4 regions of the Glutamicibacter ectropisis genome follow, and region 3 is predicted to be linked to each of the others. Evidence: riboswitches for the same ligand, from Rfam matches in the RefSeq annotation. Region 3 holds a riboswitch; each other region holds the start of a gene.
What was found. Region 3 has a riboswitch for S-adenosylmethionine ahead of QMQ05_RS03350 (O-acetylhomoserine aminocarboxypropyltransferase/cysteine synthase family protein). Riboswitches for the same ligand answer to the same signal wherever they lie in the genome.
Positions count from the first base shown of each region.

Region 1: linked by a shared signal. The riboswitch ahead of QMQ05_RS15895 (substrate-binding domain-containing protein) and the one ahead of QMQ05_RS03350 (O-acetylhomoserine aminocarboxypropyltransferase/cysteine synthase family protein) in region 3 are both predicted to bind S-adenosylmethionine.
Region 2: linked by a shared signal. The riboswitch ahead of QMQ05_RS02925 (hypothetical protein) and the one ahead of QMQ05_RS03350 (O-acetylhomoserine aminocarboxypropyltransferase/cysteine synthase family protein) in region 3 are both predicted to bind S-adenosylmethionine.
Region 4: linked by a shared signal. The riboswitch ahead of QMQ05_RS04245 (bifunctional o-acetylhomoserine/o-acetylserine sulfhydrylase) and the one ahead of QMQ05_RS03350 (O-acetylhomoserine aminocarboxypropyltransferase/cysteine synthase family protein) in region 3 are both predicted to bind S-adenosylmethionine.

Region 1 covers NZ_CP125942.1:3,384,265-3,392,110, forward strand. Annotated here, with positions in the region: gene QMQ05_RS15890 (sugar ABC transporter ATP-binding protein) at 1-430, opposite strand, end outside; gene QMQ05_RS15895 (substrate-binding domain-containing protein) at 414-1,454, opposite strand; SAM riboswitch class I at 1,523-1,613, opposite strand; gene QMQ05_RS15900 (SdpI family protein) at 1,889-2,245, shown strand; gene QMQ05_RS15905 (CdaR family transcriptional regulator) at 2,320-3,393, opposite strand; gene QMQ05_RS15910 (hypothetical protein) at 3,533-3,727, shown strand; gene QMQ05_RS15915 (hypothetical protein) at 3,724-4,260, opposite strand; gene QMQ05_RS15920 (SDR family oxidoreductase) at 4,419-5,261, shown strand; gene QMQ05_RS15925 (glycerate kinase) at 5,246-6,427, opposite strand; gene QMQ05_RS15930 (MarR family winged helix-turn-helix transcriptional regulator) at 6,703-7,173, opposite strand; gene QMQ05_RS15935 (MFS transporter) at 7,244-7,846, shown strand, end outside.
Region 2 covers NZ_CP125942.1:618,945-626,790, reverse strand. Annotated here, with positions in the region: gene QMQ05_RS02960 (inositol monophosphatase family protein) at 1-104, shown strand, start outside; gene QMQ05_RS02955 (hypothetical protein) at 166-378, shown strand; gene QMQ05_RS02950 (thiamine pyrophosphate-binding protein) at 471-2,114, opposite strand; gene speB (agmatinase) at 2,114-3,100, opposite strand; gene QMQ05_RS02940 (hypothetical protein) at 3,355-3,780, opposite strand; gene QMQ05_RS02935 (helix-turn-helix domain-containing protein) at 3,877-4,440, opposite strand; gene QMQ05_RS02930 (DinB family protein) at 4,616-5,200, shown strand; SAM riboswitch class IV at 5,274-5,386, shown strand; gene QMQ05_RS02925 (hypothetical protein) at 5,400-5,666, shown strand; gene QMQ05_RS02920 (VIT1/CCC1 transporter family protein) at 5,722-6,825, shown strand; gene QMQ05_RS02915 (LOG family protein) at 6,900-7,846, opposite strand, start outside.
Region 3 covers NZ_CP125942.1:722,449-730,294, reverse strand. Annotated here, with positions in the region: gene purU (formyltetrahydrofolate deformylase) at 1-741, shown strand, start outside; gene QMQ05_RS03370 (gamma carbonic anhydrase family protein) at 779-1,297, shown strand; gene QMQ05_RS03365 (HNH endonuclease signature motif containing protein) at 1,294-2,949, opposite strand; gene QMQ05_RS03360 (AraC family transcriptional regulator) at 3,013-3,876, opposite strand; gene QMQ05_RS03355 (cystathionine gamma-synthase) at 3,948-5,177, opposite strand; gene QMQ05_RS03350 (O-acetylhomoserine aminocarboxypropyltransferase/cysteine synthase family protein) at 5,179-6,474, opposite strand; SAM riboswitch class I at 6,561-6,651, opposite strand; gene QMQ05_RS03345 (LysR family transcriptional regulator) at 6,880-7,821, opposite strand.
Region 4 covers NZ_CP125942.1:911,802-919,647, forward strand. Annotated here, with positions in the region: gene hutI (imidazolonepropionase) at 1-693, shown strand, start outside; gene tpx (thiol peroxidase) at 775-1,272, shown strand; gene QMQ05_RS04225 (hypothetical protein) at 1,381-1,800, opposite strand; gene QMQ05_RS04230 (phosphotransferase family protein) at 1,802-2,647, opposite strand; gene QMQ05_RS04235 (CPBP family intramembrane glutamic endopeptidase) at 2,709-3,464, shown strand; gene QMQ05_RS04240 (VOC family protein) at 3,564-4,208, opposite strand; SAM riboswitch class IV at 4,382-4,502, shown strand; gene QMQ05_RS04245 (bifunctional o-acetylhomoserine/o-acetylserine sulfhydrylase) at 4,591-5,961, shown strand; gene metX (homoserine O-acetyltransferase MetX) at 5,964-7,097, shown strand; gene QMQ05_RS04255 (SGNH/GDSL hydrolase family protein) at 7,193-7,846, opposite strand, start outside.

The DNA of each region.
Region 1 (7,846 bases), 940 kb from region 3:
CAACAAACGCTGCAGCATCCAATTCTTGTCCGGTGGTGCGCAGGATGTCGGCACGTGCTGCTGCCTGCACTTTGCGCTCGTTACGCCACAGCCCAGCACTCTTCGACGTGCCAAGGTACAACTGTTCGGCAACGGTCAGACGGCCAGCCAAATGGCGGTCCTGGTGAATGACTTCAATACCCAGCGCTTCGGCATCGGCTGGGCGGCGAATGGACACTACCTTGCCAGCAAGTTCTATCTCTCCGGAGTCTAGAGTGTATAAACCGGTGAGGATTTTGATCAGTGTGGACTTCCCTGCACCGTTTTCACCTACGAGGCCCAAGACTTCTCCGGCTCGAAGTTTCAGCTCTACTTTTTCAAGCACGCTCACGGTACCAAAGGATTTGTTGATACCGCGCATGTTCAGCAGTTCATTAGATCCCGTTGTCATTGCGCACCTGATTCACATTGTCCTTGTCAACAAAAATCGGCTCGGCGTAGCTGGTGGCTGGTACCTTGTCGGTTTGCCCGTCGAGGAAGAGCGCGATGTTTGTGGCCGAGGTGGCCGCAATTTGCTTGGTGGGCTGAGCAACGGTGAACTGATATGAGCTCTGTGGATCTGCGATGAGGTCCAAGGCTCCGGGCTCTGCGTCCACGCCGTACAACTTGATGTCGTTATCTGTCGGGTCGATGGCCTGCGCGGCACCGATCAGTGGCATGTCCCAGCAAGACCAGATCGCGTCGACTTCACCTTCCGGTAGCCTGCGCAGTTGATCCTGAATCTGGTTCTTGGCATCTTCGATCGTGCCTTCGTACTTGTCCTGTAGCTCAGGGGTGATCTTCTCAATGTTTGGGTAGTCTTCCAGCACCAGATTCAGACTGTTGTAGCGAATACGGCACGGAGTCACACCGGGGAAGCCGTTAAAGACGAGAATCTTGCCTTTGCCATGTAGATCTTCAGCCATGGTGCGCGCCAGCGTGGTGCCGACATTCCAGTTGTCGCTGGTGACGTTGTTCTTGGAGTATTCGCTCTGGAAATCGATGGTGAACAGTGGGATACCGGCCGCATCTACCTTGGCCAGCGCAGGGGTTAATGTCTGGGCGTCGCCCAAGATGACCACGATGGCATCTGGTGATTGGGTAATCAGGTTTTCGACATCAGAGACGTGTTTTTCGTCTTTTGCTTCGGCCTGGGTGGCAATCACTTCGCCACCGAGTTCTTTGACCCGTTCTTGGATCTGCTGATACACCACGCGCGAGTAGTCGTGCAGGATGTCCTTGGCAGCAATTCCGACTTTTTTACCTTCGAGTGACGGCACATCGTTCAGTGACTGTTCCGTTTGTGGGGTGGTGTTTTGCGCCGCTACCGGTGCCACGTCAGGTCGTGGTTCCTTGAGCGAGCAACCGGTCAGCAGTGTTGCTGCTGCCATGGTTACTGCCAATAATTTCAGGGTGTTCGGGCGAGTGCGAGTCATGCCGTCCCTCTCTTAGACATAGTGAACCGAGGGATCCCGAACTCAAAGTTGCGCTTCGCTACCCGGGAATTCCATCGCTCCTGGCGTTAGCACTTTCTGCGGGTTGCAGACTTGCTGCGGCGTCACGGAGCCAGGTCTCTCAGCCGCTCTGGATGGGTATTCTTCGAGTTAAACATCGATCCGATGGGCGTGCCATTAACGCGTCACCGGAGGGAACAAAGCGTCAGAACTCTTCACAAAACACGGGTTCATCCGGCCAAAAACGGTGTCAGAAGTGCCGGAGTCACGTCATATTTCCGCATATTAAGCTCTGCGGATGAGTTGCACGTCTAACTGCACTGTTCAGTTTTCGTAACAGGACGGGTGTTGAGAAATATGGCCACTGTATAGACTGAATACAAAGTCACCATCTAAGGGAAATTTCAATGGACCCAATGAACACCATCAGTCTGATGTTTGGGCTGGTCATACTGACCGTGACCGCCAGCATTTTGGCTCCGATGACTGCCTCGGGCCAGCTCAAACGCAACACTGCGGTAGGCATCAAAACCCGTCACACCTTATCGAGTGATGAAGCGTGGTTGGCTGCTCACCGCCATGCCGCACCCACGCTCAGAATGACAGCGTGGATTGGATGGGTACTGTTGGCCATCGCCGCAGTTCTTTGCTTTATGCAGAAATTCCCGTGGGCGCTGACCGTGACCGCTGTCGGCTTCTGCCTCAGTCTTTTGCTTTTGCTCGTGGCAGGATTCCGCGCCAATAAGATTGCCAAGCAGTACCCGAGTAGTTAGTCGCTAGTGTCTCTCGTGGCGAAGATTCGGCCGCGAAGGATCAAAAATATCCATCTGCCAACAGGCTAGTTGCATTAGAAGATCTGTAATTGCCCCAAGGCAACTCGCGCATAAATCGCGTGCTGTAGGCGTAACGATTCACTGGTGAGGCGCGTATCCACACCGGTGACCTGCCCGATACGCTCCAGCCTCTGCATCAGCGTATTGCGGTGAATGTGTAAAATCTCGGCCGCTTGAGACATCGAAGCAACGCTTGCCACCACCAAGAGGGTTTTTGCTTGTTCTTGATTCAATTCCTGCGCAGGCATCGCAAGATATTTGAGGTTAGATACCGGTGTGCGGGCGATAGCCACCGCGATCTCTTCAGTCCACAGTTCACGATGCCCCTGATCTGGAATCAGTTCAGGACGTGCCACCAAGGTGCGCAATACTTCCGCCCGGGCCAAGAGCTCACCGACATCTGCCATCCCCGGGCCGCCAAGATACCGATCATCGGGTCCAACAACGCTTTGGCCATGATCTTCACTAGCCTTGCGAAGTCTCCACCTCGCGCCAAACAACGTCACCCAAGAGGTACTTACCCCTTGGGTTCCTGGCTGTGCAAAGGCTGACTCTTGCCCTGCCGCTTGTCCTTTGCCGACTAGACACACTTCCAAGTGCAGGTGCCCGCTGAGCCCATGTGCCTGAAGCATCCGGCCAATGATTTCCGGTGCGACATTCCCGGCGAGCAAGGCGGAAAGAATATCCCTGGCTTCGGCTGCCCGGCGAGCGCTACGCGAATGCTCACGTTCTTGGGCGACCAGCAGTTGCACGGTCAGCGCAATCAGCTCAGCTAGTGGTTCCACCTCATGGGGTGCACCGGTAAGTCCAATGACTCCACACACGCGGTCATTAATCTTCAGCGGAAGATTCACCCCGGGCTGGGTCCCGGCGGTTTCATCGCCGTGAGTGACTCGGATGACCCGCTGGTCTCGAAGCACTTCAAGGCTTCCTGCGTGCAACGTTCCGATGCGCGAGCTATCACTGGAGGCGATGATTATTCCATGCTCATTCATGATGTTCACATGGCGATTAATCGTTGGTGAAATGGTGTCGACAACCTTTTGCGCTAGTGCGCTGGCTAGTCGTGGTTGCTCCATTTCGCTCATGAAGTCATCCTAGCTTCCTGCCCCAAAAACATGGAGGACTCACCGCGACGCGCATCAAGGTTTCGCACTTTCGTCCTTCACCTTGCCGCTGGATGATGTTAGGCTCACCCCAGTCAAGTATCGCAAGGAAAGGTTCACCATGAGTTCGGCGATCAGTTACTTAACCGGGGGTTTCCTTGTCTCCTTGCTCGTATCGCTCAACATGACCTGGCACCAGCGTTTACCTGGACTACTTGGCCCTGTACTGATCGCGGTGTGCCTGGCGGGGTTAGTTGCCTGCCGTATCTATACCGCCAAGAACCAACCCCACTGGCAGGATCCACGCGAAGTTTAGGCTGCGTCGCGCTCGCGCTGCACTGCTTGAACCGTGTTGGTGGTGTCCGGGGCAAAGGCGTATAACTTTCCATCTGCCACGTGCACCCAGAAACGACCGCAGAGGTCGGTTGTTTGGTTCTCAGCGTTTTCTGGCCACCAGTCAGCTTCGAGAGTTCTGGTTGACGAGATTTCTTTCGCCTCAAAGTTTTTGGTTCGCGAATCCGAGGCGTAGGCCTTCTTCAGCTCTGCTTCCGATGGCTTGCCAACGGTGTTCAGTGCTAGACATTTATCGCTTGGCACGTCTGCGCTGTAGTCCATCACAAAGATTCTTTCCATCCCCGTATTGCGCTGCATCAGCTTGATGTTGCTTCCGCCTTCTGGCACCCAATTGGGCAGTAGTCCGGAGGAAACAGCCTCTTGGGAAGACTTGGCAGTCTTTTCAGTGGATTCATCATATTTGTCCGTCATGAGGTCTGAAACGGAACAACCGGAGAGCGCCAAGGCCATGGGTGCGGCGAATAATGCGGTGGCGACATACTTTTTCTTGATCATGATTCCATCGTAGAAATCGACCGCCACTAGGCACATCGTCTTCCTGTTGGAAAAGATCGCGCTACGCTTCATCCCCTCGGTGGAGCAGTGCTCAACATTTCTCCTACTTCACCGCCTAAACTGACAGCATCGACGTCTCGTTCCAGGAGTGATCACCCATGGCGCCCACCGAAAAGATTGCCGTCACCGGCTCCACCGGGGCGCTCGGCTCCCTCGTTGCCCACGAACTGGCAGACCGGCGCATCCCGCAGCGGCTCTTGGTCCGCGACACATCCCGGGCGCCGAAACTCCCAGAAGCTACAGCCCACAAGTTCGACTATGCAGATGCCTCCACCAGTACCAAAGCTTTAGAAGGTATTGAGGTGCTCTTTATGATTTCCGCCCCGGAGAGTGAGCACCGCATTCAACTTCACACCAGCTTCATCGATGCAGCGCGTGCCGCCGGGGTGAAGCACATTGTTTACACCTCTTTCACCGGCGCAGCACCAGATGCTGAATTCACGCTGGCCCGCGAACACTTCGCCACCGAAGAGTACTTGCGAACTTCCGGGATGCACTTCACCTTTTTGCGCGACAGCTTCTACCAGGATTTTTTGCCGGCCTTGGTAGGAGACGACGGAGTCATCCGCGGACCTGCTGGCGATGGACATTTCGCGCCGGTGGCCCGAGCAGACGTGGCACGTACCGCCGCCACCATTCTGGCTTCGCCTTCCGAACACGCCAGCGCCACCTATGAGCTGACGGGACCGCATTCCCTGAGCATGCATGATGTGGCACAGATCCTCAGTGCCGCACGGGAGCAAAGCATTACCTTCCACAACGAAACCATCGAAGAGGCCTATGCTTCGCGCTCCAGTTATGGTGCACCGCAGTGGCAGCTTGATGCGTGGGTGAGCACCTATACCGCGATTGCCAGTAATTCCATGGCCAAGGTCAGCGACCACATTGAGATCATCACCGGGGCCGCTCCCCGTTCCTTCGCTGACTACCTGCGCAAATAGGTGCGCATGACGCTAAAGGCGGTGCGTTCGATCAGTTCTGGGGCCTGATCCGACAGTTGCTCTAGGCTCGCTGGCTCGGAAGCAATGGAGTAGGCCGCCAGGATCCCCGCCTGATCAAGCTCCTGATCGCTCAATGCAACCGATCCGGCCACCACGATCACCTCGGTCGCTTCACCCGCCGCCTGAAGTACCCCGCACACCACTTTGCCGTTCAGGGATTGACTGTCCAGGCGTCCCTCACCGGTAAGGACCAGATCCGCGGCACCTAAGATGCGGTGCGCGTCGAGCACCTGCGCCACCAACTCCCATCCGGGGGTCAGCTCCACTTGGAAGTACGAGGCCAGGCAGATCGCCAAACCACCAGCGGCACCCATCCCAGGCTGTTCCTTGAGTGTCCTTCCGGTATCTGCTTCAAGTACCTGGGCCAACGTGGCTAACCCACGATCTAGCACCTGCACCTGCTGGGCCAAAGCCCCCTTCTGCGGACCAAACACCGCCGCCGCTCCCTGGTCCCCGAGCAAAGGATTGGTGACATCGCAGGCGATCTGCCACTGCACTTTTGCTGCTCTTGGATCCAAATTGGAAACGTCAATTTTTGCCAGCTTTTCCAACGCACCACCACCTGGTGGCAGTTCTTCTCCATGCTCATCCAGGAACGTGGCGCCCAGCGCGCTGAGCAATCCGGTACCGCCATCGGTGGTGGCTGAGCCGCCGAGGCACAAGATGATCTGTTGCACCCCGAGGTCTAGGGCTCGTAATACCAGAGGGCCGAGCCCCGCGGTACTAGCGTCTAAGGGTTTGCGTGGCACATCGCTGACCTGTGGCAGGCCGGCTGCTTCGGCGGCTTCCACAACAGCGATCTTCTGGTCCTTGGATAATCCCAGTCGTGAGGTGACCGGGCGGCCGAGCGCGTCGGTGGTTTCCACGGTGATTGCTTCGGTGCCCCACGCATCGATTAGTGCTTCTAAGGTTCCTTCGCCACCATCGGCAAAGGGCAGCGCGGTGATTTCAATCTGCTGGTTGCGGCTCTTCGCCGCCTTAGATACTCCCTGTGCCAAAGCTTGTGCCACTTCGCTGGCTCGGGCGCTGCCTTTAAAGGAGTCAGGAACGATCGCTACGCGCAGCAGGTCATGATCTGCTCGGATCATTTTCTGTTCAGAAGTCATGTTTCCCAGCTTAGGGAACTGGGCCAATGACGCCTATGGTCAATTGCCCGGAGTTCGCGAGGGAAAAGTGGTACGGCTATGTGCATCTGGCCTTGGCAGGTACGAGCAGATCTTTGAAGCAATTTTTAAAGCATGAGAAACGTGAAGCTGAACCAAAGGGATGGCACAGAAAGCGTGGGTAGTGTTTAAAACACCTCATGAAGGTGCGAGTGATGATCGTAAGAATTCCCGTTGGATATTGCCCAACGGGAATTCTTCGTTAATCAGCTTCTGCATTACTCAGCCTTGAGACCTCGTCGCATCTGGCTATAGTCCTCAATGTCGTTATTAAAGCGGTGAAGAAGATGCGCGAACTGGTCAATGTCCTTGGCGCTCCAGTCCCCCATAATCTGCTCAAGCGCATCAATGGAGGTACCTCGGGCGTCGGCTAACTGTTCGTTTCCATAGCGGGTCAGTGCGATCTTGCGCGCGACGTGCCCTTCTGGGTCGGGGATGCGTTCGAGGTACCCGTCCTTGATGGCCACCGTCACCTGGCGTTGCAGGGTTGAGCTGTCGAGGCGCAGGGCGTGGCTCAATTCGGCAATAGACATCGGGCCGGAGCCATCTATGCGGCTCATGATCAGGTACACGCTGCGATCCATGCCGCTGGAGTGGCGGTGTTGGGCGATGGTGTAGCGGCTGAGCAACATTTGCTCGTACTCAATATCCGCGATGCGGCTCTTTGATCCGGTTTTTCCTTCTGGCATTTTTCCATCTTAACCCTGATATGTATGATACATATTGTATGTAACTTACACATTCACTCGAAGGTTCCCAGTGCCCTCACCTGTTCTCACCGAAAAACCCAGTTCCCGAATGACGGTCGGCATCCTCGCCTCCGCAGGCATCGCCTCATCATTGACGCAAACCATGGTGACGCCTCTGATCCCTCAGTTGCCCGAAATTTTTAACACCTCACCGGATAACACCGCGTGGATTATCACCGCAACACTGCTGGCGGCGGCCGTCGTTATGCCCATCTCCGGCCGACTCGGCGACCTGTTCGGCAAGCGTCGAGTACTCCTGTTACTGGCCATCCCGCTGATCCTCGGTGGCGCAATCTGCGCGCTGGCACCCAATGTCACCGTGATGATCTTGGGACGCACACTTCAGGGTTTAGGCTCCGGTATGGTCCCACTAGGCATTGCCATGCTCCGCGACCTCGTCGATGCGGAACATTTACCCTCGGCCATCGCCACCGTGTCGGCAACTCTGGGTGTGGGTGGAGCGATCGGCCTGCCACTCTCGGCAGCCATCATCCAGTTCTCCTCCTGGCGTGTGCTCTTCTACCTCTGCGCGGCAATCACCCTGATCGTCGCCCTGTTGATCTTCAAGTTCATTCCCGTCGTTGGCACCACCACCGCCAAGACCAACTTCGAC
Region 2 (7,846 bases), 100 kb from region 3:
CAGGATTTATCGCTCAAGGTCCAGGAGCAGACTATCCATCGCTGGATCGCGCCGCGCAACATATCCACCAGTTGCGCACTCGTGGCACGGCTGAAGAAGTCTGACAATAGCTAAGTTCCGCCTCGACCCCTCGGCTTAATACCGATTCGGACGTATCATAGCGACATGGAACCACTATTCCACCGGACCGCACACTCCGCCGTGCGGCACCATGGAGGCGGAGGAGTGATCCTGGGAGGCCTCGGAGCAATAGCTCTCTTCGGCGCCTTCGCAGTGATGTTGGCTATGCAGTCTTCGGACTGGGAGCCACTGCTCATCGGTATTAGCATGGGCGTTTCCGCAGTACTCTTTGGCGTGGTGTATCACTTCACGCATTAGAGACTGACGCTAAAAGATAAGACTGTGGCCCCGGACGCTAAGCATTCTTAACGTTCCGAGGCCACCATACTGTCCGCTACTCTTTGCTCCCTTTACAGGTGCGTTGGGGCAAACATCTTCAGCAGAGTCTTGACCACAATGACATTCGGTCCCTGCTCAGCCAACGCTTCTGTGAGCGCTGCACCGATTTGATCCACCGCTACCTCGCGAGCTGGTACTCCAAAGGACTGAGCCAGCGCCACGAAGTCAGGTCGTGCCAACTCGGTGGCGGTTGCTTTGCCAAAGGCACCTTCCATATATTCGCGCAGGATGCCGTATCCACCGTCATCAACAATCAGCCAGGTCACCGGAGCTTGATGTTGCTTGGCCGTGGCCAGCTCAGCAATCGAATACATCGAGGAGCCATCACCGCTGACCGCGAGTACACGCTGCCCGGTGCCAATGGCCCCGCCAATAGCCGCAGGGAAACCATAGCCTAGCCCGCCGGCACCCTGGGCCGAATGGAACTGCCCATCTTTGGCGTCCCAGCAGCTCCAACCCCAGTAGGCGGCAATGGTCATATCCCAGAAGGTCTGCATCGACGCTGGTATCGCTTCACGGATATCGGCCATGAACTTTCGTTCCTTGGCCAAATCTTGCCCGTCAAGACGCTCCTGAATTTTCTCCAGAGTGTCAGCTACCACCTGCTGGGGGCTGCGGCCATGCCACGAGGCCCGGGAAGTGAAACCAGCGGCTTTCAGATCCCGGTCGAGGAACTTCAGTGCCTCGCGAGCATCGGCACGGATACCCAGTGCCGGAGTATTAGATTCCAGCACCCGCGGTTCAGCATCAATCTGAATCATTTTGCCGCGCGGTTCCATGGTGAAGTAATTACTGGTCACTTCTCCCAATGCAGAGCCGATCACCAGCAGTACGTCGGCATCTTCCATGACCTCGGTGGCGTGGCGATCTTCAACCCATGACTGCAAAGACAGCTCATGGTTCCAGGGGAAGGCTCCATTGCCGCCGGGGCTGGAAAGTACCGGTGCCTGCAGGGTTTCGGCCACCGCGAGTAGTTCTGCCTGTGCCCCGGCACGGCGTACACCGCCACCGGCGATAATCGCCGGGCGCTGAGCATCCGAAAGCCAGTTGATCGCTTCGCGAACCAGTTCTTCACGGGGTGGGTGCTCATAGGCTTCAGCTAAAGCATCCTGTACCGGTGGAACCATCACCTGTGCGAGGAGAACATCCTGTGGCACTTCCACCCAGACCGGTCCCATAGGCACGGTGATGGCCCGAGCCCATGCATCCTGAATAGCCGAGGGGATGCCCGAAGCATGGTGGACGGTTTGCTGGAACTTGGTGACGTTGGCAGCCGAAGCCTTCTGGTCATCAAGCTGGTGCAGCATGCCTTTGCGTCGTGCACCCAATCCATCTAGTGGAATCTGGCTGGCCACGACGACCATGGGCACACCGGTGGCGTACGCTTCCTGCAACCCGGCCAGGGAAGTCAGTGCGCCTGGTCCGGTGGAGAGGAAGAGTACGCCCACTTCGCCGGTGGCACGGGAGTAACCATCGGCGGCGAAGGCGGAGTTGTTTTCTACGCGCGAGGAAACGAATTCCAAGTTGGAACGCGACAGCGCGTCGAACAGCCCCAAGGCGTGCTGTCCGGGGATGCCGAACACAGTTTTGGCGCCCAGCGCGCTCAGGGTCTCAATGACCAGGTCGCCACCATTGCGTTGGGGCTGTTCGCTCATTACTTGTTCAGCCCCTTGTTGGAACGGAAGTCGCTGATCAGGGAGATCAGGTCGTAGGTGACGTGGCTGGCGGCGACGCCGGTCAGTTCTGCGTGGTCGTAGGCTGGCGACACCTCAACGATGTCGGCGCCCACGATGTTCAGTCCGCGCAGGCCACGCAGGATTTCGAGTAGTTCACGGCTGGTGATGCCGCCGGCTTCTGGAGTTCCGGTGCCCGGTGCGTGGGCAGGGTCCAGCACGTCAATGTCCACCGAGATGTACAGCGGACGGTTGCCAATGCGATCACGCAGCTTGTCAACGATTTCGCGTACACCCTGGTAGTAGACGTCCGAGCTGGTCACGATACCGAAGCCGAAACGCTTGTCGTCTTCCAGGTCTTTCTTGCCGTAGAGCGGGCCGCGGGTACCTACGTGGCAGATCGCCTCGGTATCCAGGATGCCTTCTTCGACCGCACGGCGGAATGGAGTGCCGTGGGTGTATTCGGCACCGAAGTAGGTGTCCCAGGTATCCAAGTGGGCATCGAAGTGCAGCATGGCCACCGGGGCACCGGCGCGCTGCGAAGCTGCACGCAGCAGTGGCAGTGCGATGGTGTGGTCGCCACCGATGGTGACCAGGCTTGAACCATCTGCGGTCAGTTCCAGAGCTTCGTCCTGGATGGTTTCAATAGCCTCGTTGATGTTGAACGGGTTAACTGCGAGGTCACCGGCGTCCACTACCTGGCTCTGCGCAAATGGTGAGGTATCGGTGGCTGGGTTGTAAGGACGGATCAGGCGCGAGGATTCACGTACGTGGTTGGCGCCGAAGCGGGCTCCTGGGCGGTAGGAAACGCCGGTGTCAAAAGGTACACCGATGATCTTGATGTCGGCGTTTTCAACCTGGTCAAGGCGTGGCAGGCGGGCGTAGGTTCCAGCGCCTGCATAGCGTGGAATAACCGCTGCGTTGATTGGCCCTAGGTGGCCGTTTTCCTCAATGCGGACTTCTTTCATGTTCTTGCCCTCCCGGCGCTTGACGACATTAATCGCAGTTGCCTAATACGAAACTTCAGTTTCCTATTATGCTATTTTGTTATCGAAGTCACGTCAAGATACACGCACCCAAATCTGAGACTATTACCCATAAACCCGCTTAATGCATTAGATGCCGTGACCCTATAAGGGTCACGGCATCTAACAAGGTGCAATCGGTGCAAAACCTGCCTTCAAAGATCCGTCCTGCATTTCTGCTGCGCAGGAATCCGGACTTAAGACAAGGGTGGTTCGCGGTAGTTTTTGATACTGGCCTTAACAAGTGAACGGTCGAGCTCATGGATGGCCACCGCAAATCCAGCAGAAAGTACCAAGGACTTCAGCATGAGTTCCGAAAGGTCATCGGCCACATAGACCAACTGAATGGGGCCCACAAGGATGAGTAAGATGATCATCCACAGGCCATAGGACCAGGAAACATGAGATTGAGCCATTTGCGGGAAGCGGGCGCGACGTCGAATCGTGCGTAGCCCGATGACCACAATCACCACCGCGATAATGACTGCGCCAATGAAAAAGAAATTACGTTGCGTGCGAATCCACGTCAGGGTGGTGCCGGCAAGAACGCCAACAAGCACCGAAGCCCACCAGCCGATGCAACGGAGCTGATCCCGTGCACCAGTTTCCTCGCTTGTCCTCACGCCACTCCTATCAATCACCGCACTCAGTGCGCACGATGAGCACACCTTTTTAGAATACGCGCTTGGCAACACCACACCGAATAGGTGCCGAACAGATCAGAGGATCAAAGTCCACGTCACCAAAGCGACTTCATCGGACTCGTTTTCCCAGCTATGCGGTTCCCGCCCGGAAAAAGTCATGGTGTCACCGGCCTCAAGTTCAACGCGCTGCTCAGGCAGAACGAGGGTGAACCTTCCGGCAATCACATGCAGCACTTCTAATTCGCAATCCACCGAATACAGTTCTGCTTCACCGACACCTTTGGGTGCAATTTCAGCTCGGATCATCTGTACCCGTTTTTCACCGCGCGGAGTCACCAGCTGTTCGGTAATCCCATCACCGCCCAAGGACACCCGCGGTGCTTCGTGAAGCCGAACCAACATGGTTTCGGGCACTTCGAATAGCGTCCCCACCTCAATACCCAGCACCTCGCACAGCTTCAGCAGTGTTGACACCGAAGGGCTCGTCAAATCTCGCTCCACCCGCGAAAGAAACCCCTTGGTTAATCCGGAAAGCTCGGCCACCTGGTCGATAGTCATGCGCTGTCGCTGACGTACCCCACGTAACCGAGAACCAATATTGATTGCAGCTCCGCTTGATTCCACGGGCAGGGTTTTCATGCATTCACTCCATCGGGTCGTTCGTTAGGGCACACCAGGCAACGATTGAGTGATTCAAGGGTTCACCGCGGCGAGTTTACTAATAGTAAACAGAGCATAGCGCCCAGCCTGCAAATATGCTGTGTCTCACACGCTTCATACTCAAGGCACGTACATACTTACTTAGACTCTGTGCATGGATCACAGCAAAGAACTCCTGCAGGAATATCTCTCCGATGCCCGCGAAGCCATCGTCTACAAGGCCCAAGACCTGAACGATCGCCTGGCCCGCAAACCACTAACCCCCACAGGAACGCATATCCTTGGTGTAATCCATCATCTGGCCATTACGGAATACGGATACTTCGGACAGTGCCTGAACCGCACCATTGATGATCCCTATATCCAAAACCTCTTGGACATCGATGATCCACAAACCGATTTCCTACCACCGGCCCAGCTCAGCGCTGACAAAATTATCACGCTCTACCAAGAATCGACTGCTTTCGCCGACGCAGGGATCCGGGCCTTGCCTCTGAACGCGCCGGCGGAAGTTCCGTGGTGGATTCGCCGACGGCACACCACACTCGAACATCTCATGGTGCACATGATCGCAGAAACCTCTCGGCATGCTGGCCATCTTGATATCGTGCGCGAACAGCTTGATGGTTTCGTCGGTTTACGTGCGGCAGCCCCAAACCTCCCCGACTATTCAGCGGCACAATGGGCCGAGCAATACGAAGCGATCGACCGCCTCGCCACCACCAAAACTCAAGAGTGAGCACCAGAACAAGTCACATAACGGAACAGATCTTCATTCTGCGTAGCACCGGCGGGTAGCATCACAAGTGTTGCTTCACGAGACACGGCGTTAAGCTCCGACTAGCCGTGCACCAACCCCAGATTCATGGGTGGTTCGGATGAAGAAGCGGTCCGTTCACTCACTGTGTTCGGGCAAGAACTCAGCGAGAGCGCATCACATGGCATATTCTGTTCTGCCCATCCTCGACCGCCAAACCGGTCAAGTGCAATTTAAGTTCCAGGGCCAATGGCTGATCCGCTACGTTGATGACCCCGGGCAACTAGAACACTTACTAGCCCGCTGCGCACGTCGTCCGCTCTTCAACCCTGATTCCTCTGAACTGGTCCTGGGTGTGGCCACGGTCGGGCAATCACAGGGGCGCAGCATTGCTTTTAGCCTTGCCAAATTCCCAAGCCTGAAGCCCCTCACTAAACTTGGTAGCTGACCCGTTCACCGAGTTTCGCTAAGAAATTCGACCTGCCAAGAGAGCTGTTTTCGTGATGTCGAACCCCTCAACAACCGAACCGACTCGTGCCCAAATCCAACGATGGCGAAAGTACCTCGCCGATGAAGTCGCCGAAGGCGCTATCTACCGAACCCTCGCCCAGAAGAAAACCGGGCAGGAAAAACAGATCCTATTAGGTCTGGCCGAAGCCGAAGCCCGGCATGAGGAACACTGGCGGTCCAAGCTTGGAGAGCATTTCAAGCCAGTGCGCCCCTCATTGCGCCGTACCATCCTGCGTTTCCTCGCTCGCAACTTCGGCTCAGTCTTCGTGCTGGCTATGGCACAACGCTCAGAGAGCAGCTCGCCTTACCGTAATGACAAAGACGCGACCGCACAAATGGCCGCCGACGAACAGGTCCACGAAGAAGTAGTGCGTGCGTTGGCCACCGCCGGCCGCGCTCAGCTCTCAGGCAACTTCCGTGCAGCAGTCTTTGGCGCCAATGACGGGTTGGTCTCCAACTTGGCACTGATCATGGGTATCGGGGCCACCGGCGTTTCTTCCACCTTTGTACTCTTCTCCGGTATCGCAGGGCTCTTGGCCGGTGCGCTGTCCATGGCAGCTGGCGAGTTCGTCTCCGTGCGTTCCCAGCGTGAGCTACTGACCGCCTCTCGACCCACCCAGGTCACGCTCACCGCGGCCCCCAACCTCGACTTGGATTCCAACGAGTTGGTGCTGATCTATAAGGCCCGCGGTATGAACGATGAGGATGCAGAACACCGCGCCGCCGAACGCATGGGGTTGTTCACCTGTGACTGCAACCCATCATTCTCGTTGAACCCTGAGGAACGTTCAGAGGAATTGGAAAGCGAACACGAGGAGCTTGGCTCCGCCACGGGCGCCGCTTTCACGTCGTTCTGCCTCTTTGCTTCCGGTGCGGTCATTCCAATCCTGCCGTACATCTTCGGACTCAGCGGTTTGACGGCCATCATCATCTCCGTCGTTTTGGTGGGCATTGCACTGATGATCACCGGCGCGATCGTCGGATTGCTCTCGGGCGCTTCCCCGCTCAAGCGTGGTCTGCGCCAGTTGGCCATCGGTTGGGGTGCCGCCGCAGTGACATACTGCCTGGGTCTACTCTTCGACGTACAGGTCGCCTAACCAGATCATTACTCGCAGCAATAAGAACAACCTCGCTTCCCATCTCGGGGAGCGAGGTTGTTCGTTTCTCAGCGCTACCAGCGTGTACGACGGCGCAACGTACCCATAGAGTTAATGAACTCCATGGCCTCGGCCGCGGTATCCACGAGCGCTATTCTCTCTTCCATCACTCGCTCGGCAGCCAACGCCTTCAGCAATGGCCACGCGGGCATGGTCTTGGTCCAATACTCACGCCCGAGTAGAACCATAGGCACCACGCGTGCACCGGTGGCGTAGTAGTTTTCGCAAGCATCCTGGAAGATTTCTTGCACCGTACCGGCTGCCCCGGGCAGGACCACCAACCCACCCGTGGACTGTTCCAAGAGCACCGCTTCGCGGATGGAATTGGTGAAGAACTTTGCGATCTTCGTTGCAAAAAGATTGGGTGGTTCATGCCCGTAAAACCATGTCGGTACGCCCAGAGATTCTCGGGTACTGGGGAATTTTTCTTTGACGGCGAGCGCGGTGCGGGCCCAACTGGTGCGCTGGTGAATGGCATCCGGCTGTGAAGCTAGCATCTGGAGAGCAAGTTCAATCTCTTGTGGCTTGTAGTCTGCCAACCACGCTCCAGCATTGGCTGCTTCCATGGCTCCCGGTCCCCCACCGGTGGCCACCGCATAACCGTTCTGGGTAATCATTTGCCCAAGCTGTACCGTCTGCGCGTATTGATCTGAACCGCGGAGCATGGCGTGCCCACCCATGACACCGATCAAGGGCGTCTCTTTGAATACTCCCTCATACACTTGAGCAACGAGGGCCTGCCCCACATGGTGATCGTGCAAGGTTCGAGCCATGGCATCATCAGAATTCAACGCAGCAGGCGCAGTGTGCTGTTGCGAATAGGCGTAAATCTTCGCGTCCGGCACCTGCTCGTAGTTGGATGTCTTGATGCCGGCATAGAGTTCATCCGGGGTGTACAAATCCCGCGCCGTAGTTTCAAAAGGCAGTTCCTTGCCAGAACTCATACACAGTCCGCCAGTGG
Region 3 (7,846 bases):
CAGCAGTTCCTCTCCCCCGAGACCGGAACCTTCTTTATGCGCATTGAGGTTGAAACGGAGCAGTCACTCGAACAAACGCGTGCTGCTCTGGCACCGATCAAAGATGAGTTCGCGATGTCACTGAAGGTGGCCGACGCGAGCGATAAGGTACGCACCATGATCATGTGCTCTAAGGCCGGACATGCGCTCAACGACCTGCTCTTTGCTCAGCGTGCCGGGACCTTGGCCATCGAGGTACCGGTGATCGTCTCCAATCACCTCGATTTGAAGCCGATGGCAGATTTTTACGGCGTGGACTTTATCCACCTGCCGGTGACCAAGGAGAACAAGGCACAGGCCGAGGCGGAACTGCTCAAGCTCGCCGAAGATTACGACATTGAACTGGTCGTGCTCGCCCGCTACATGCAGATCCTCTCCGACTCACTGTGTGAGCGCATGCAGGGGCGCGTCATTAATATTCACCACTCGTTCTTGCCATCCTTTAAGGGTGCCAAGCCTTACCACCAGGCTTATGCCCGTGGGGTGAAGCTGATCGGTGCCACCGCGCACTATGTGACGGCGGATTTGGACGAGGGTCCGATCATTGATCAGGAAGTCACCCATGTTTCGCATACCCGTACCGCGCAGCAGTTAGTGGAACTGGGTCGCAGTGTGGAAGGTCGTACGCTGAACCGTGCGGTGCAGTGGCATTCGGAACATCGAGTGATGCTCGACGGTCAGCGGACCATCGTTTTCTCCTAACTCGCACCGTGCTCCGGCTCCAACTAGAGTAGGTGTCATGAGCCACATTATTACTATTGATGGGTCGACCCCGCAGGTCGGCGAGAACGTATTTGTTGCACCCACCGCCGTGTTGAGCGGGGATGTGGCCTTGGCTGATCGGTCCAGCGCCTTCTACGGGGTGTCCGTACGCGGGGATTCGGCTCCGATTCGCGTGGGCGAGGGCACCAATTTGCAGGACAACGTCGTCCTTCACGCCGATGAAGGCTACCCATGCACCTTGGGTGCCGGGATTTCGGTGGGTCACTCGGCGGTAGTGCACGGTGCCACCGTGGGTGATGGATGTCTGGTCGGCATGAGTGCCACCATCATGAATGGTGCGGTGATTGGTGAGCAGTCGCTGGTGGCTGCCGGCGCACTGGTGCTGGAGGGCACGCAGGTTCCACCACGATCGCTCGTTGCCGGTGTACCTGCCAAGGTGCGTCGTGAGCTCAGCGATGAAGAGGTTGCCGGGTTGAACGTCAACGCCGAGCATTACCTCGAATTGGCGGCCAAGCATTTGGCTGCGAACTCTTAAGCCGCGGCGAACTCTAGGACCAGTTGCCCCGAACGCCACTGGGTTGTCGTCCGTTCAGCCCGGGCTTCGGCGGCCAGCGCTTCAGCCGGGGTCATGAAATAGGTATTGATCCTTAGACGTTGTTCCGGGTCGAGCTCACTGGATAGTAGTACCAGGGGCCGACTTCCCGGGATCTTGACGGTCCTAAAGAGTCCGCAGTGCCGACTGATGTGGTGGATCGGGCAGTTCAGATCCGCTGAGGCGATGTCGGTGCGGCCGCCCTTTTCCCAGGGATCGAGGTGGTCCAGTTCGCAACGTTCGGCGGGCATGGAGCAGCCCGGGTAGGAGCAGCCTCGGTAGGCGGCGCGGATGGCTCGACCTTGGGCCTTGGAGAAAAGCCGTTGGGTTCGGCCAAGGTCCAAGGGCAGAGAAGTGCCATTGAGTACCAGCGGGTAGATGCCGGCGGTACATAGTGCGGCTCGCGCTTCACCGGGGCTGAGCGACAATCCGCTGGAAGTGACGGCATAGTCCTTGACCTGCTGTTGCATCTTTTCCCAGTTCAACACGATGCTGACCTGCGCTGCGGGTGGTGCTACACCGGAACCGGTGGGAGAGCTTCCCATCAACAGGGTTAGTAGTCCTAGTAGCCGGCGGCGTTCGGGCTTCATCTCTTCCCACGGTTTGTGCTCGGTCGGTTTCGGTGAGCTTTGCGAAGTTTCCGGTGGTGCTGATTCGGATGGATCGGCCGGCTCGGCGGGTCCAGAACGGTTCCCGCCCTTAGCCCAGTCTGGCATCGACTCCTCGTCGTCCCAGTCGCTGCCCGGTTCCCCGGTGAACTGAGCTTCGGTGTCCTTCAGATGTTCGCGGTTACCGGCCACGGTGGCCGGATTGTCCATCTTGGCGAGGTAGGCCTCGATAAAAGCCGCCTGCGAAGGCAGTAAACGAAGCACATATTCGACCAGGCCTTGGCGCATGCCACGTCGAAAAATACCGATACAGTCCAGTAGGGCCTTGATCGGGCGTTCACCGGATTTCACCTCGGCGATGAGCGCGTTAATGTGTTTGCGTGCGGACTTCGGTTCGGTGCGCAGGAAAGCCAGTGCGTCGGCTTGCAGCTGTTCTTTCTTTTTACGTCCGGCTTTGCCCTCGCCCAGATCCTTGCGGGCGGAATGCAGTTTCGTGGCCGTGGCGGCGACCGGGCGTGGGTCGACGTCCGGGTCCATGAATTGTTCGGCAAGCTGGGGCAACCACGGGGCGATGGGTTGGCCTGCCTCATTCACCCCACCAATCAAGCAGTCGGCTTGGATCAGGCGGGCCGATGCGGTGGCCCGTGGAATATCTAACCAGTCCTGCATGAGCCCGGAGGCACTATTAAAGTGGGTGCGTCCGGAGGTGGTGTGCCCTTCGGCGGCTTCAATCTGTTCCAGGGTGGGGATGGTTCCGGCGTCGGTGATGGCCTGGAAGGATTCGCGGTCAAGTTTGTGGGCGCCGGTGCGGCGTACCGCGTGCGCGGCCTGGATTTGAGCGCGCGTTAGTTGTTGGGCCAGATGCTCGGTGAGAAATGCGAAATAGGCGGCGTGCCCGGCGGGAATCTCCTGGGAAAACACGGCAGTGGCCGAGACGATCAGTTCGCTCGCCTGAGCCAAATTCTTGAGAGCTTGTGCCGTGTTCATAGCTACGAGCATGCCCCGCGACAAGGATTCCGCGGGGCAGGTGAAGACGGCGTGTGGATAGGCCTAGCTGTCAGCCTCTACCGGTAGCCAGAGCTCGCAGGTCGCGGTACTGAAATCGGCGGCCCGATCGAGCACGGCAACTAGGGATGGTCCGGGGCGCAGGCGCCAGGGGTTCGACGGGAACCATGAGGTGGCGGTGGCGGCCCAAAGTTCTTGCAGTGCCGCCGGGTAATTACCAGTGACACTGAAAACCACCCAGTGGCCGGCGGACACCTGAATGGAATCCAGGTCCTCGGGCACCGGTCCGGCTGGCACCGCGACCCCGTGCAGATAGGTGAGTTCGGATCCTTCTTGGTAATCGACATCGACCTGGTCGCTGACCTGCAATAGCCCTGCGGGGTCGGTGGCTGACAATGCCTTGAGCCGGGCATGTTCGGCCATCGGGATCGAAGCGATGTGCTCTTGGATCTGCGGGTTGACCCCATGGTGAATCAACGGCACTTGGGTTGCGTACCCAATGAGCTGGAAATTCTCTCGTTCTACTATTCGTGCGTCCATGGTGTTCCCTTCGACGTGCAGGCTGAACCTGATGATTGCTTGGCTTCGAAGGGGTCCGCCGTGTTGGCGGACTTCGCTCACGGACGCACCATGCACCGAGGTGAAGGCGCGACTGAAGGCTTCGGCCGATCCATACCCGTATCGGATCGCAATACTTAACAGGTCCTCACCGGCCAGCAGGTCCGCGGCAGCCACGTTCATGCGGAGCCGGCGAATGTACTCGGAGACCGGCATGCCGGCCAAGGAGGAGAACATCCGGCGCAGGTGATATTCGGTGGTGCCTTCGCTGCGCGTCAGTTCGGCGAGGTTGATCTCGGCACACAGGTTTGCCTCGATGTGCTCGATGAGCCGATTAAGAATTCCGATCATGATTCCACCCTTCCCCAACTACTATCCTTTGGGGAAGGGGTACGCCGCCCGATGATTGCGGACCGAAATTATCAGGCGTTTTCCAACGTCTTTTCGCGCACCGTGCGCGCGGAAGCGGTGTCACGAGTGGTGGCCGGAACGGTGGCACGGGCGGCAGCCAGGCCGCGTTCCAGATCGGCAATGAGATCTTCGACCTCTTCGATCCCCACCGACAGGCGCACCAGGTTGGCCGGGATTTCCAGTTCGGTACCGATCAGCGAGGCGTGGGTCATTTCGCGCGGATAACAGACCAGGGATTCCACCCCGCCTAAGGAGACCGAGAGTTGGAAGTACTCCATGGACTGGGCGAAGGCGCGGGCGGCGGCTTCATCTTTTAACGCGACCGAGACGATGCCACCAAATCCGCGCTGCTGGCGGGCGGCCAGTTCGTGCCCGGGGTGGGAGGTGAGACCGGGATAGTAGACACGGGTGACCTCGGGGCGGGCATCAAGCCAGTGGGCCAGTGCTTGGGCTGAAGCGCAGTGGCGTTCCATGCGCAGGCCCAGGGTTTTGAGCCCCCTCGCGGCCAGATAGGAATCCTGCGGGCCGGCCACCGCTCCCCCGGCGAACTGCTGATAGCCCACCGCTTCGGCCAGGGATTGGCCGCGGAAGTGATGATCGGCGAGAATCACCGCACCACCGAGCACATCGGAGTGCCCGCCAATGTATTTGGTGGTGGAGTGAACCACCGCGTGCGCACCAAAATCCAGTGGGCGCTGTAGATAAGGAGTGGCGAAGGTATTATCCACCACCAGCAGGGCACCGTTCTCGCGGGCAATGGTGGCCCACCCGGAAAGATCGGCGATGCCCAGTAGTGGGTTGGAGGGAGTCTCCACCCAGAGCAGTGCGGTGTTCGGCTGTACCGCGGCGCGCACCGAATCCAGGTTGGTGATGTCTACCGCAGAAGAGGTGATGCCCCATTTGCTGTGTAGTTTGGAGATCAACCGGTTGGTGCCACCGTAGCCGTCGGCGCCGAGGATGATGTGATCGCCCGGTTCAAGCACGGCACGCAAGAGGGCGTCTTCGGCGGCGATGCCCGAAGCGAAGGCGAACCCGGCTGCACCACCTTCAAGTGCGGTGAGCTGTTCTTGGAAGCCATCACGGGTGGGGTTGGAGCCTCGGGAGTATTCGTGCCCGGAACGCAGCACGTTAATACCGTCTTGGATGAAGGTGCTGGTTTGGTAGATCGGTGGGACCACGGCCCCGGTATGTGGGTCTTTGTGCTGGCCGGCGTGTACGGCCTGAGTGTTGAAGCCAGTCATCTCATGCTCCTTGAGTTTGTGGGGCTAGGACCAATGCCAGATCCAGGGCCTGGGTAAGATCTGCCAACAGGTCGGCCGGGTCTTCGAGCCCTACCGACAGGCGCAGGGTGGAGGTGTTTAGTCCGGCGGCGACCAATTGTTCTTCGGTGAGCCGGCAGTGCGTCATGGTGGCCGGATGCGAAATCATGGTGCGGGTATCGCCCACGTTCGCGGCCAGGGAGATCAGGCTCAGCCCGTCGATCACCGGGGAGACCAGTGAGGGGTCGGCCAGTTCAATGGCAAGTACACAGCCGGTGCCGTTCGGGGTGATCGTTGCCGCCAGTTCAAAACTTGGGTGACTGGATAAGGACGGGTGGTGGATGGCCGCAATGCCCGGGTGGGAAGAGAGCTTGTCGATCAGGGTGGTGATGCTGCGATGCACGTGGGCGGCGCGCACCGGCAGGGTTTCGATTCCGGTGAGGATGCTCTGGGCGCTGGCCGGGGCCAGGGTTGGGCCCAGATCGTGCAGGAATTTGGAACGCACCAGCATCGTATAGGCGCCGGCACCGTGGCGTTCGAGCAGTGAGGTGTTGTTCAGGCGTGCTCGTGGGGCGGAGATTTGTGGCCAGCGCACCGTATTGGAGAAGTCGAAGGTGCCGGAGTCCACCACCACACCGCCGAGGACCGAACCGTGTCCGGCTAATCCCTTGGTGGCTGAGTGCACCACAATGTCGGCGCCGAAATCTAGCGGCTTGACGTTCACTGGGGTGGCCAGGGTGTTATCCACGACTACCGGGATGTTGTGTTCGTGGGCGATGGCGGCAATGGCTGGTAGGTCAGCCACGGTACACAGTGGGTTGGACACGGATTCGAGGAAGAACGCGCGGGTGTCTTCCTGAATAGCGTTACCCCAAGCGGCATGATCGGCCTGGTCAACAAAGGTGACGCGGATACCGAAGTCGGCGAAGGTGTCGGTGAACAGATCAACGGTGCCACCGTAGAGCGAGGAGGAAGCCACAATGTGTTTGGGTCCCTGGGTCAGGGCCAGTAGGGACAGGGCCACCGCGGATTGGCCGGTGGCGGTGGCGACCGCGTGGGCTCCGCCTTCCAGTGCGGCTACTCGTTGTTCGAGGATGGAAACGGTGGGGTTGCCGGTGCGTGAGTAGGTGAAGCCGGATTGGCGCAGCGCGAACTTTTCGATGGCTTCGCCGTGGGATTCAAATTGGTACGCTGCGGAATTGTGCAGTGGAGGTAGCATCGGGCGGAACTCTCCGCTCGGGCGATATCCTGCGTGGACCGCGTCGGTTCCTTGGCTCATAGCTCCTTCTCGTTTCTTGATCACGAGGGAGGACCGAAGTGCATCGTGTTTGGCACAAGGCCCACGCTGATGCGGGGTTCGGAACTGCTCCATCGTTCCTGGCTTTAGCACCTTTCGGTTTCCCGATGGTTGCTGCGACGTCAACGAGCCAGATCTCTTAGTCGCTCTTGATGGGTTGTTCTTCCATGGTTGGGCATGGGCCTCACAGCGTGCAAGCGCTATCGGCGCTGACGCTTCATACAAGGTCGTGACGCTTCATATGTCGTCTACTTGTCATCATGACGCGGACACTAACGACCCTTTATGACGCGTGATCAAGATGAGAATTCCCGAGATTCCAAGGATCTTCCTCAACTTTGTGACAACTAAGCACCCAGCGGTGACACACTGTTACAGATTTGGGGCCTAGCCGAGTACCTGAACTCCGAAGCTTTGAACCACCGCACGGACCTCTTGCAGGTAGCGCTGGGCCTGATCGGTCAGCGGAATGGCGGCGTGGTTGATCCAACCGATCTCGATGCGCTCGTCGATGGCCAGCGGGATGGCCACGATGGAGGGATCCAGCTCGTCGCTGATGATGCCGGTGGAGATCGTGTACCCGCCCAAACCGATCATGAGGTTGAAGATCGTGGCACGGTCCGAGACCTGAATTTCGCGCTGGCTTGAGCGGGTGGAGAGGACCTCTTCGGCGAAGTAAAAAGAGTTACTTGCCCCCTGGTCGAAGGTCAGTCGGGGTAGATCTTCGAGGTCTTCGAGGGTGACCTGATCGCGGGCGGCCAGTGGGTTGCTGCGCGAGATGAAAATATGCGGATCGGCCAAGAACAGCGGGTGGAAGACCAGCCGAGATTCGCGCAGCAGCTTGTCGATGACCTTCCGGTTGAAGTCGTTGCGGTAGAGAATCCCGATGTCACTGCGCAGGGTGCGCACATCCTCGATGATCTCTTCGGTGCGGGTCTCACGCAGCGAAAATTGGTATTCCGCGGCACCACTGGCCTGGACCATACGCACAAAGGCGTCCACCGAAAAGGAGTAGTGCTGGGTTGAGACACCCAGCAGCCGCCGCGCGGCGGGGCGGCCGAGGTAGCGGTGCTCAAGAAGCTCCACCTGCTCGAGCACCTGCCGGGCGTAGCCGAGGAATTCTGCGCCTTCAGCAGTGAGCGTCACTCCCCTGGCCGAGCGCACCAGCAAGGTGCGCCCCACCCGGGATTCGAGTTCCTTCATCGCCGCCGACATGCTGGGCTGCGCGACGTAAATCAGGTCGGCGGCAGCCGAAATCGACCCCTCGGAAGCTACCGCCACAAAATAGCGAAGCTGCTGCAGTGTCAATCCATTCGAAACCTGAACCATAGTTTGAGTCTATATTAATCCATAG
Region 4 (7,846 bases), 190 kb from region 3:
GCCGACGAGTACACCGATCTGGTCGCTGGCCCCATGCTGGATGCGGTGGCCCAATACGTAGATTTTGTCGATGTCTTCTGCGAACGCGGAGCCTTCACACAGGAGCAGACCCGCCGGGTTCTGCAAGCTGCACAAGAAAAAAATCTGGCAACCAAGGTCCACGGAAACCAGCTCGGCCCTGGTCCTGGCGTGAAGCTTGCCGTTGAATTTGGCAGCCACTCGGTAGACCACGTGAACTACCTTGAAGACTCGGACATCCAGGCGCTCGCCGGTAGTTGGGGCACGTGGGATCCTCAGACACGCACCGGCCAAGTGGGAACCGTGGCTACCTGTCTGCCGGCATGCGACTTATCTACCAGGCAGCCACTAGCGCCAGGGCGCGAACTGCTCGATGCCGGGGTACCCATCGCTCTGGCGAGTAACTGCAATCCGGGCACCAGCTACACCAGCAACATGAACTTCTGTGTGGCCACCGCGGTGCTACAGATGAATCTGTCCCTGTCCGAAGCCATTGAGGCCGCCACCTATGGGGGAGCGCTGGCCTTGGGAGTGCAGGATCTGGTGGGCTCCATCGAAGTGGGCAAACGCGCGGATCTGCACGTTCTTGACGCTCCGGTGGCTGCGCACTTGGCCTACCGCCCAGGAATGAATCTGACCCATAGTGTTTATCGCGCTGGCCAGCTAATGAACTGATGGCACTTTACACAGCGACTTCTTCCGGTCGGTTCGGCGAAAATCTGGCAGTCAAATAGCCATTCGTGATAGACAAGAACCATGGCTAATACTGCTTTTAGGGGAACTCCCGTACAGACCATTGGTGAACTGCCAGCCGTAGGCTCGCAGGCTCCATCATTCACCCTCACCGACACCGACCTTGCGGATGTGACCAGCGAGTCGCTGGCTGGCCGTCGTGTTGTGCTGAACATCTTCCCATCGGTTGATACCGGCGTCTGCGCTGCCAGCGTTCGTCGCTTCAACGAACTGGCTGCCGGCCTGGAAAACACCACCGTCGTGTGCGTTTCCGCCGACCTGCCATTCGCTCTGGGCCGCTTCTGCGGAGCAGAAAACATCGAGAACGTCACCGCTGCTTCGGTGTTCCGTTCGGACTTCGGTTCGCAGTACGGTGTAACCCAGATCGACGGACCTCTGGCTGGTCTGCTCGCTCGTTCGGTAGTTGTCTTAGACGAGGACGGCAAGGTTATCTACAACCAGATCGTTCCAGAGATCGGCACCGAGCCAGACTACGATGCAGCTGTTGCAGCCCTGAGCTAAGCAAACTTGCATCAGCACTGATGCGTATGAAGGCCCATCCGAGCGTCGCGCTTGGATGGGCCTTTTGCTGTCCCGACGAATGATGACAGCTAACTGTCAGCCAAGTAGTTATGCGTCAGCGACCGCCGCGACCGAGACATGCAAAGTCTGGCCTTGCAGGTCGTGAGCAATAAAACTGAGCGACGCTGAATACCCGTCCAGGGTCATTTCTTGGTGGACTACTCTCGCCTCGGGTGCGCAGGTCAGATCGACTGTTCCTTGATCCGAGCCATGACTACTGCTCCACGTGACGGTGGAAGAGCTGTGCTTGCCAGAACACTGCAGCGCCAAAGAATATTGTCCGCCATCCAGCGGGAAACCCAAGGACAGTTCCTGATTCTGTTGTGTCACGACGCTTGAGATGGAAGCTAGCTCGTTTTCTTGGTGCACGGCGTCCGCCGATACCGGAGCTTCATTGGCGGAGCATCCGCTCAGCACTAGGGACAAGATGGCCAGCCCGGCACCTGAGAATATAGTTGTAGTTCGCATGTCAGCTCCTCACCGCCTGCGCAGCATTCAAAATCCGCGGCCCAATTTTTCGCATCAGCTTATTGATCTTCGGATTGTCGGTGCGCGAAAGGGTATCGGAGAGCCGCTCCAGACTCATCAGGCCCAACCAGATCTTCGCTCGACGGGCTTCATCGGGGTTCGGAGCGATCTGATCGGCCATTTCCAGACCGTGCCACAGGCTCAAATACGCGGTGTTCAGCGCAGGATCCCAAGCGGCGGCCAGATCCCAGTCCAGGATGCCGACTAGTTCTTCATCCACCCAGTGCATATTGTGTCCGGCCAAATCACCATGGACCAGCCCCGGTGGTACCTGAGCCAACTCATCAAGTTGGGCCCACAGACTGGTTGCAGCGCCACGCAGCTGATCGGGCAAGACATCAAAGCACTGTTGCGTGCGATCTTCGGTCCACGGGCCACGGAAAGAAAAGGGCGCAGTCAAATGATCACTGATCGGTTCCAGCGGAATATCGGCCAGATGCCTGACCACCTGGCCCAAGATTTTCGGATCCCCGAAATGTGGTTCATGGGCGCTACCGGGGATGAAGGACATTGCTACGGAAGCCAGCGAATCCACGTGCAAAATCTGCGAGGTCGCCACCGGGATCTGGTAGTCCAGCTGATCGGCCAACAGCTGCTGTAATTTCACCGTACGAGGCATGTCTGCGGTGGCTTGGACGGTGCGGGCCATGCGGATCACCGAATGAGGATTGGCGATCACCACCTTGTGGAACTGTCCACCCTCGTTCACCGAGGCATCTTCCCAAGAAAGGTCGGGGCGTAATTGGTGGGCGATGCGCAATTCTTCGTCGGTGGCGGGACGGCTCACAAATACTCCTTTAGTTCGCTATCTTCAGGCTACCTCAGCTGGCACACAGCATAATCAGCCTATGATCGAGAACGTGAATTCGAAGATCCTAAAAGTTGAGATTGTTCTGGTCTTAGCGCTGTCTTTGGGGCAGAGTGCGATCTATTCGATCCTGAGCTTTGCTGACAAACTCACGCGTGGTCCCTTGCGCGAGCAAACGACCTCGCTGAATAACCAGCTGAGCACCCGCGAATTTTTCGACTTCACCTACCAGCTGCTGGACATCTTTTTTGCCCTGGTGCCGGTAGTGCTGGCCGTCTACCTGATGAAACGCAGTACCGGACGAGGACTGCGCGAGATAGGTTTTGACCTGCGTTCTGGGGGCAAGGACGCACTGCTGGGCGCAGGGCTTTTCTTGGCCATGGGCCTTGGCACCCTCGGGGTGTATGCGGCCGGCCGGGCGCTGGGCGTGACTACGGCGCTGTCCGCAGCCAATCTGGGGGACTATTGGTGGAGCGTGCCGGTGCTGTTGCTTTCGGCCGTACGCCACGCGGTGCTCGAAGAAGTGCTGATGCTTGGCTTCCTGTTCACCTATGCCAAAAAGCTGAACCTTCGGTTGTGGACCACGATCATTTGCTCGGCCCTCATTCGCGGCAGCTACCACCTTTATCAGGGGGTGGGGCCGATGATCGGGAACATGCTCATGGGCGTGGTCTTCGGTTGGGTTTATCACAAGTATGGCCGGGTGATGCCGCTGGTGATCGCGCACTTCTTGCTCGACGCCATCGGTTTTGTCGGGTATGCACTGATCGGCCCGGCCATTGGCATTGGCGGCTAGCGCAACAAAAGATAGATAGCGCAACAAAAGACGCGCATAAAAAAATTGGTAGGTGGGGACGCCATTGTCCCCGCCTACCATGAGCCAGCTGCGAGTCTACTACAAGACAACAGACCCGTTGTCAGTTTCAAAGGTCACCGACATGATGCCCGGGGTGCCATTGGGCGCCTGATAGGCCATGGTCACCGCGCCGAGGTGAACATTTTCTGGCTGACCCAGCCATTCCAGCACACGATCTCGCGAACCGGCGATGGTGATTTCGCTGATCGCCCCGGTTGGTTCCAACGCCTTGGATGGGTGCAGGTCCTTGGCTTCATCGTCCCAAGAAATCAGGTACGGGCACTGTGGGTCGGCGATCAAACCCTTGATGCCGATCTGCTGCCAGGTCAGCTCCCGGCCGTCGGGGAACTTGCGGTTTCCCGGCACAGCCTTGCGGCCCAGGCGGTCTTCGGCGCTGGACAGGTCGTCCACCGAAACGCACCAGCCCATCCAGCCACCGCCCAGCTCCGAACGGGCCCTGACTGCTTGGCCGAAGGGGGCCTTATCGCTGGCGGGGTGATTCAGGACCTCGACCACTTCGAGGTACTGTCCATGCTTGAGTGGGAAGATGACATTGCGCGTCCCGAAGCGGGGATGCACGCCTCCCTTGACGAACTCCAAACCGAGTGACTCGGAGATTCTTTGCGCGGTTGGCAGCAGCCCATCTGGGCCACAGGCATAACTTACGTGATCTAGCCTCATCATGTGCCAATCATGGCAATATGTGACCGCAGTCTCTACTTAGGCGACCCTAATCCGAATTTCCGCCATCGAATTCTCTGCGACAAAATGGCCCACCGTGTGAAATATGACCGATTACGACCATTTTGGGGCGCTCGCATTGCAAAGATCTTCGGTTTTCAGGCACACTGGAGGCAGGTCATGAGTCCCAGTAACAAGCCCCGGCTTACTGGGCGGCAACCCTCCAGCCGCGGTGGGGTGCCCCGGGTGAAGACCTGGCCCTTAGACGCGCAAGGCGGCTAAGGACAAGCGCGGGTAACCCTGGAAGGCTTCTTGATGAGGTACTTCCATCGGTGTCTTCTCAGTGGTCTACCCCCAAAGTCATACAACTATTTTGGAGGAAACCATGAGCAACAACTGGTCATTTGAAACCCGTCAGATCCACTCCGGCCAAACCCCAGATCCCACCACCGGCGCCCGAGCCTTGCCGATTTTCCAGACCACATCCTTCGTCTTCCCGAGCGCCGAAAGCGCCGCAGCCCGTTTTGCGCTGTCCGAACTGGAGCCGATCTACACCCGCATCGGTAACCCCACCACCGATGCGGTCGAAACCCGGATCGCCGATCTGGAAGGTGGCGTGGGTGCACTACTACTCTCCTCGGGGCAGGCCGCCACGACCTTCGCGATCCTGAACCTTGCCGAGGCCGGCGATCACATTGTGGCCAGCCCCAGCTTGTACGGCGGAACTCAGAACCTGCTCAAGCACACCCTGAAGCGCCTGGGCATTGAGGTCACCTTTGTGGCCGACCCGGATAACCTGGATCACTGGCGTGATGCGGTGCGCGAGAACACCAAGGCGTTCTTCGGCGAAACCATTTCCAACCCACGTCAGGACGTGCTGGATATTGAAGCGATCTCCGCGATCGCCCACGAAAATGGTGTGCCACTGCTGGTGGATAACACCCTGGCCACACCCTACCTGATCCGCCCGATCGAGTTTGGTGCGGACATCGTGATCCACTCGGCCACCAAGTTCCTCGGTGGGCACGGCAATGCGATCGCCGGAGTGATCGTGGACTCGGGCAACTTCGACTTCGCCAAGGATCCGCAGCGCTTCGAAAGCTTCAACACCCCGGACGAGTCCTACAACGGCCTAGTCTTCGCCCGTGACTTGGGTGTCAACGGCATCCTCGGCGCCAACCTCGCCTACATCCTCAAGGCTAGGGTGCAGCTTTTGCGCGATCTGGGCTCCGCGGTCGCCCCCTTCAACGCCTTCCTGATCGCCCAAGGACTTGAAACCCTGTCCCTGCGCGTTGAGCGTCACGGCGAAAATGCGCTGGCGGTAGCCAAGTGGCTGGAAGCTCGCGCCGAAGTGCAAAAGGTCGCCTATGCAGGCCTGGAATCCTCACCGTGGTTTGAGCGTGCCAAGAAGTACTCGCAGCACGGTGCCGGATCGGTCATCGCCTTTGAACTTGATGGTGGCTCCGCGGCAGGTCAGGCGTTTGTTGACGCCCTGGAGTTGCACTCCAATGTCGCCAATATCGGCGATGTCCGCTCGCTGGTCATCCACCCGGCCTCCACCACCCACGCCCAGCTCTCCGAGGCCGAGCAGATCGCCGCTGGCGTGAGCCCGTCCCTGGTGCGCCTGAGCGTCGGACTGGAAAACATCAAGGACATCTTGGCCGACCTGGAACTAGGCTTCAACGCTGTTGCGGCCCTTGGCCAGGGCGAGGAATCGAACGAAGAACCAAACAAGGAATTGCAGGAAACTCTCTAAGCATGGCATCCATTGCGACCACCGCAACACCACAGCTCGCCGAAGGTCAGCACGGCATGATGCGCCGAAGCGCCGTCGGCGAGCACCACTTCGAATTTGGCGGCTACCTGCCAGAAGTGGAACTGGCCTACGAAACCTGGGGTACCCTCGACGCGGCCGGGACCAACGCGGTCCTGGTGATGCACGCGCTGACCGGCGACGCCCACGTCGCCCAGGGCGATGCACACACCGCCGGCTGGTGGGACGGCTTTGTTGGCCCCGGGGCGACCATCGATACCAACAAGTACTTTGTGCTCGCGGTGAATATGGTCGGCGGTTGCAATGGGTCCACCGGACCGTCCTCGCTGGATGAGCATGGTGTGCCCTACGGTTCACGCTTCCCCTTCGTGACCATCAAGGACTCGGTGCGCCTCGAAGCGCGCTTGGCCAAGCAGTTAGGAATTAGCACCTGGCATGCGGTAATTGGTGGCTCGATGGGTGGGGCGCGGGCCCTGGAATACGCGGTCGAGTTTCCCGAGCAGGTCAAGAACCTGGTGGTGATGGCCTCCTGCGCGCAGGCCACAGCCGAACAGATCGCCTTCGCTCAGGTACAGACCCAGGCCATCCGGCTTGATCCGCACTTCCACGGTGGCGATTACTACACCCAGGATGCACGACCTGACGCCGGGCTGGGCTTGGCGCGGCGCCTGGCCCACATCACCTACCGTTCCGAGGCCGAACTTGAGACCCGCTTTGGTCGCAAGCCACAGCCAGGGGAGCAACCTACCGGACAATTGGATGGCCCGCGTGGTCGTTACCAGGTCGAAAGCTACCTGGATCACCAGGCCACCAAATTGGCTAACCGTTTTGATGCTAACAGCTACCTGTTGCTTACCGAAGCGTTGATGAGCCACGACGTGGCACGCGGTCATGAATCGTTGAGCGCGGCCCTGGCCCGGTTGCAGCAGGTGAATGTGGTGGTGGCTGCGGTGAGTTCTGACCGGCTGTATTTCCCGGAGCAGTCCGAGAAATTAGCCGCCAGTTTGCCCACCAAGTCACCGGTGCACTACATCGATTCGCCGATCGGCCACGACGGTTTTCTCACCGACGCCAGCCAGCTCGACTCGGTGTTGCGCACCCTGGTCTTTAGCCACTAATAGCACAGCAAAAGGGGCAGTAACCACCAGTTTTCGGTGGTCACTGCCCTTTTTGCTATTCAATAACCTGATGCGCGCAACCTACCGCGCGCTACCTACTGCGCGCTGTCGCCGGCACCCAAAGAATCGTTGGGCTTAGGCGCGGTAAACGGCGTCGCCGAAGGGCGTTTCGCGGTGATCCCATCACCGGAGGACTGGTGGCGCAGTCGGCGCAATACCCACGGGGCCAGGTGCTCGCGCGCCCACTGCAGGTCCTCGATGCGTGCCTCGCGCCAGCTACGCTCATCGATGACCGGCTCCACCTCGGTATTGATCGAGTGTGGGACATTGAGGGCGTCTAGGGCCATGGCTGCGATGCGCTGGTGACCCATGGGGGAGAAGTGCAGGCGATCCGGCGCCCACATTTGCGACTGGTGCAGTTCACGCAAGGCCCACATGTCGCCCACGACCGCGTCGTAGCGTGCGGCCACGGTGCGAATATTTTCGTTGTAGATCGCTACCTTGCCGCGGATGCTACCAAGCACCGGGGTATCGCGAATATCCGGTCCGGTGACGATCAGCAGGGTCGCACCGGTCGCACTGAGCTTGGCGACCGCCTTGTCGAGAATGTCGGCGATCTTATCTGGATCCCCGCCGGGGCGCAGCACATCATTTCCGCCGGCGCACAGAGAAATGAGATCTGGCTTTAAATCGATGGCCGGGGCCACCTGTTCGTCCACAATTTGCCCGATTAACCGGCCACGGATCGC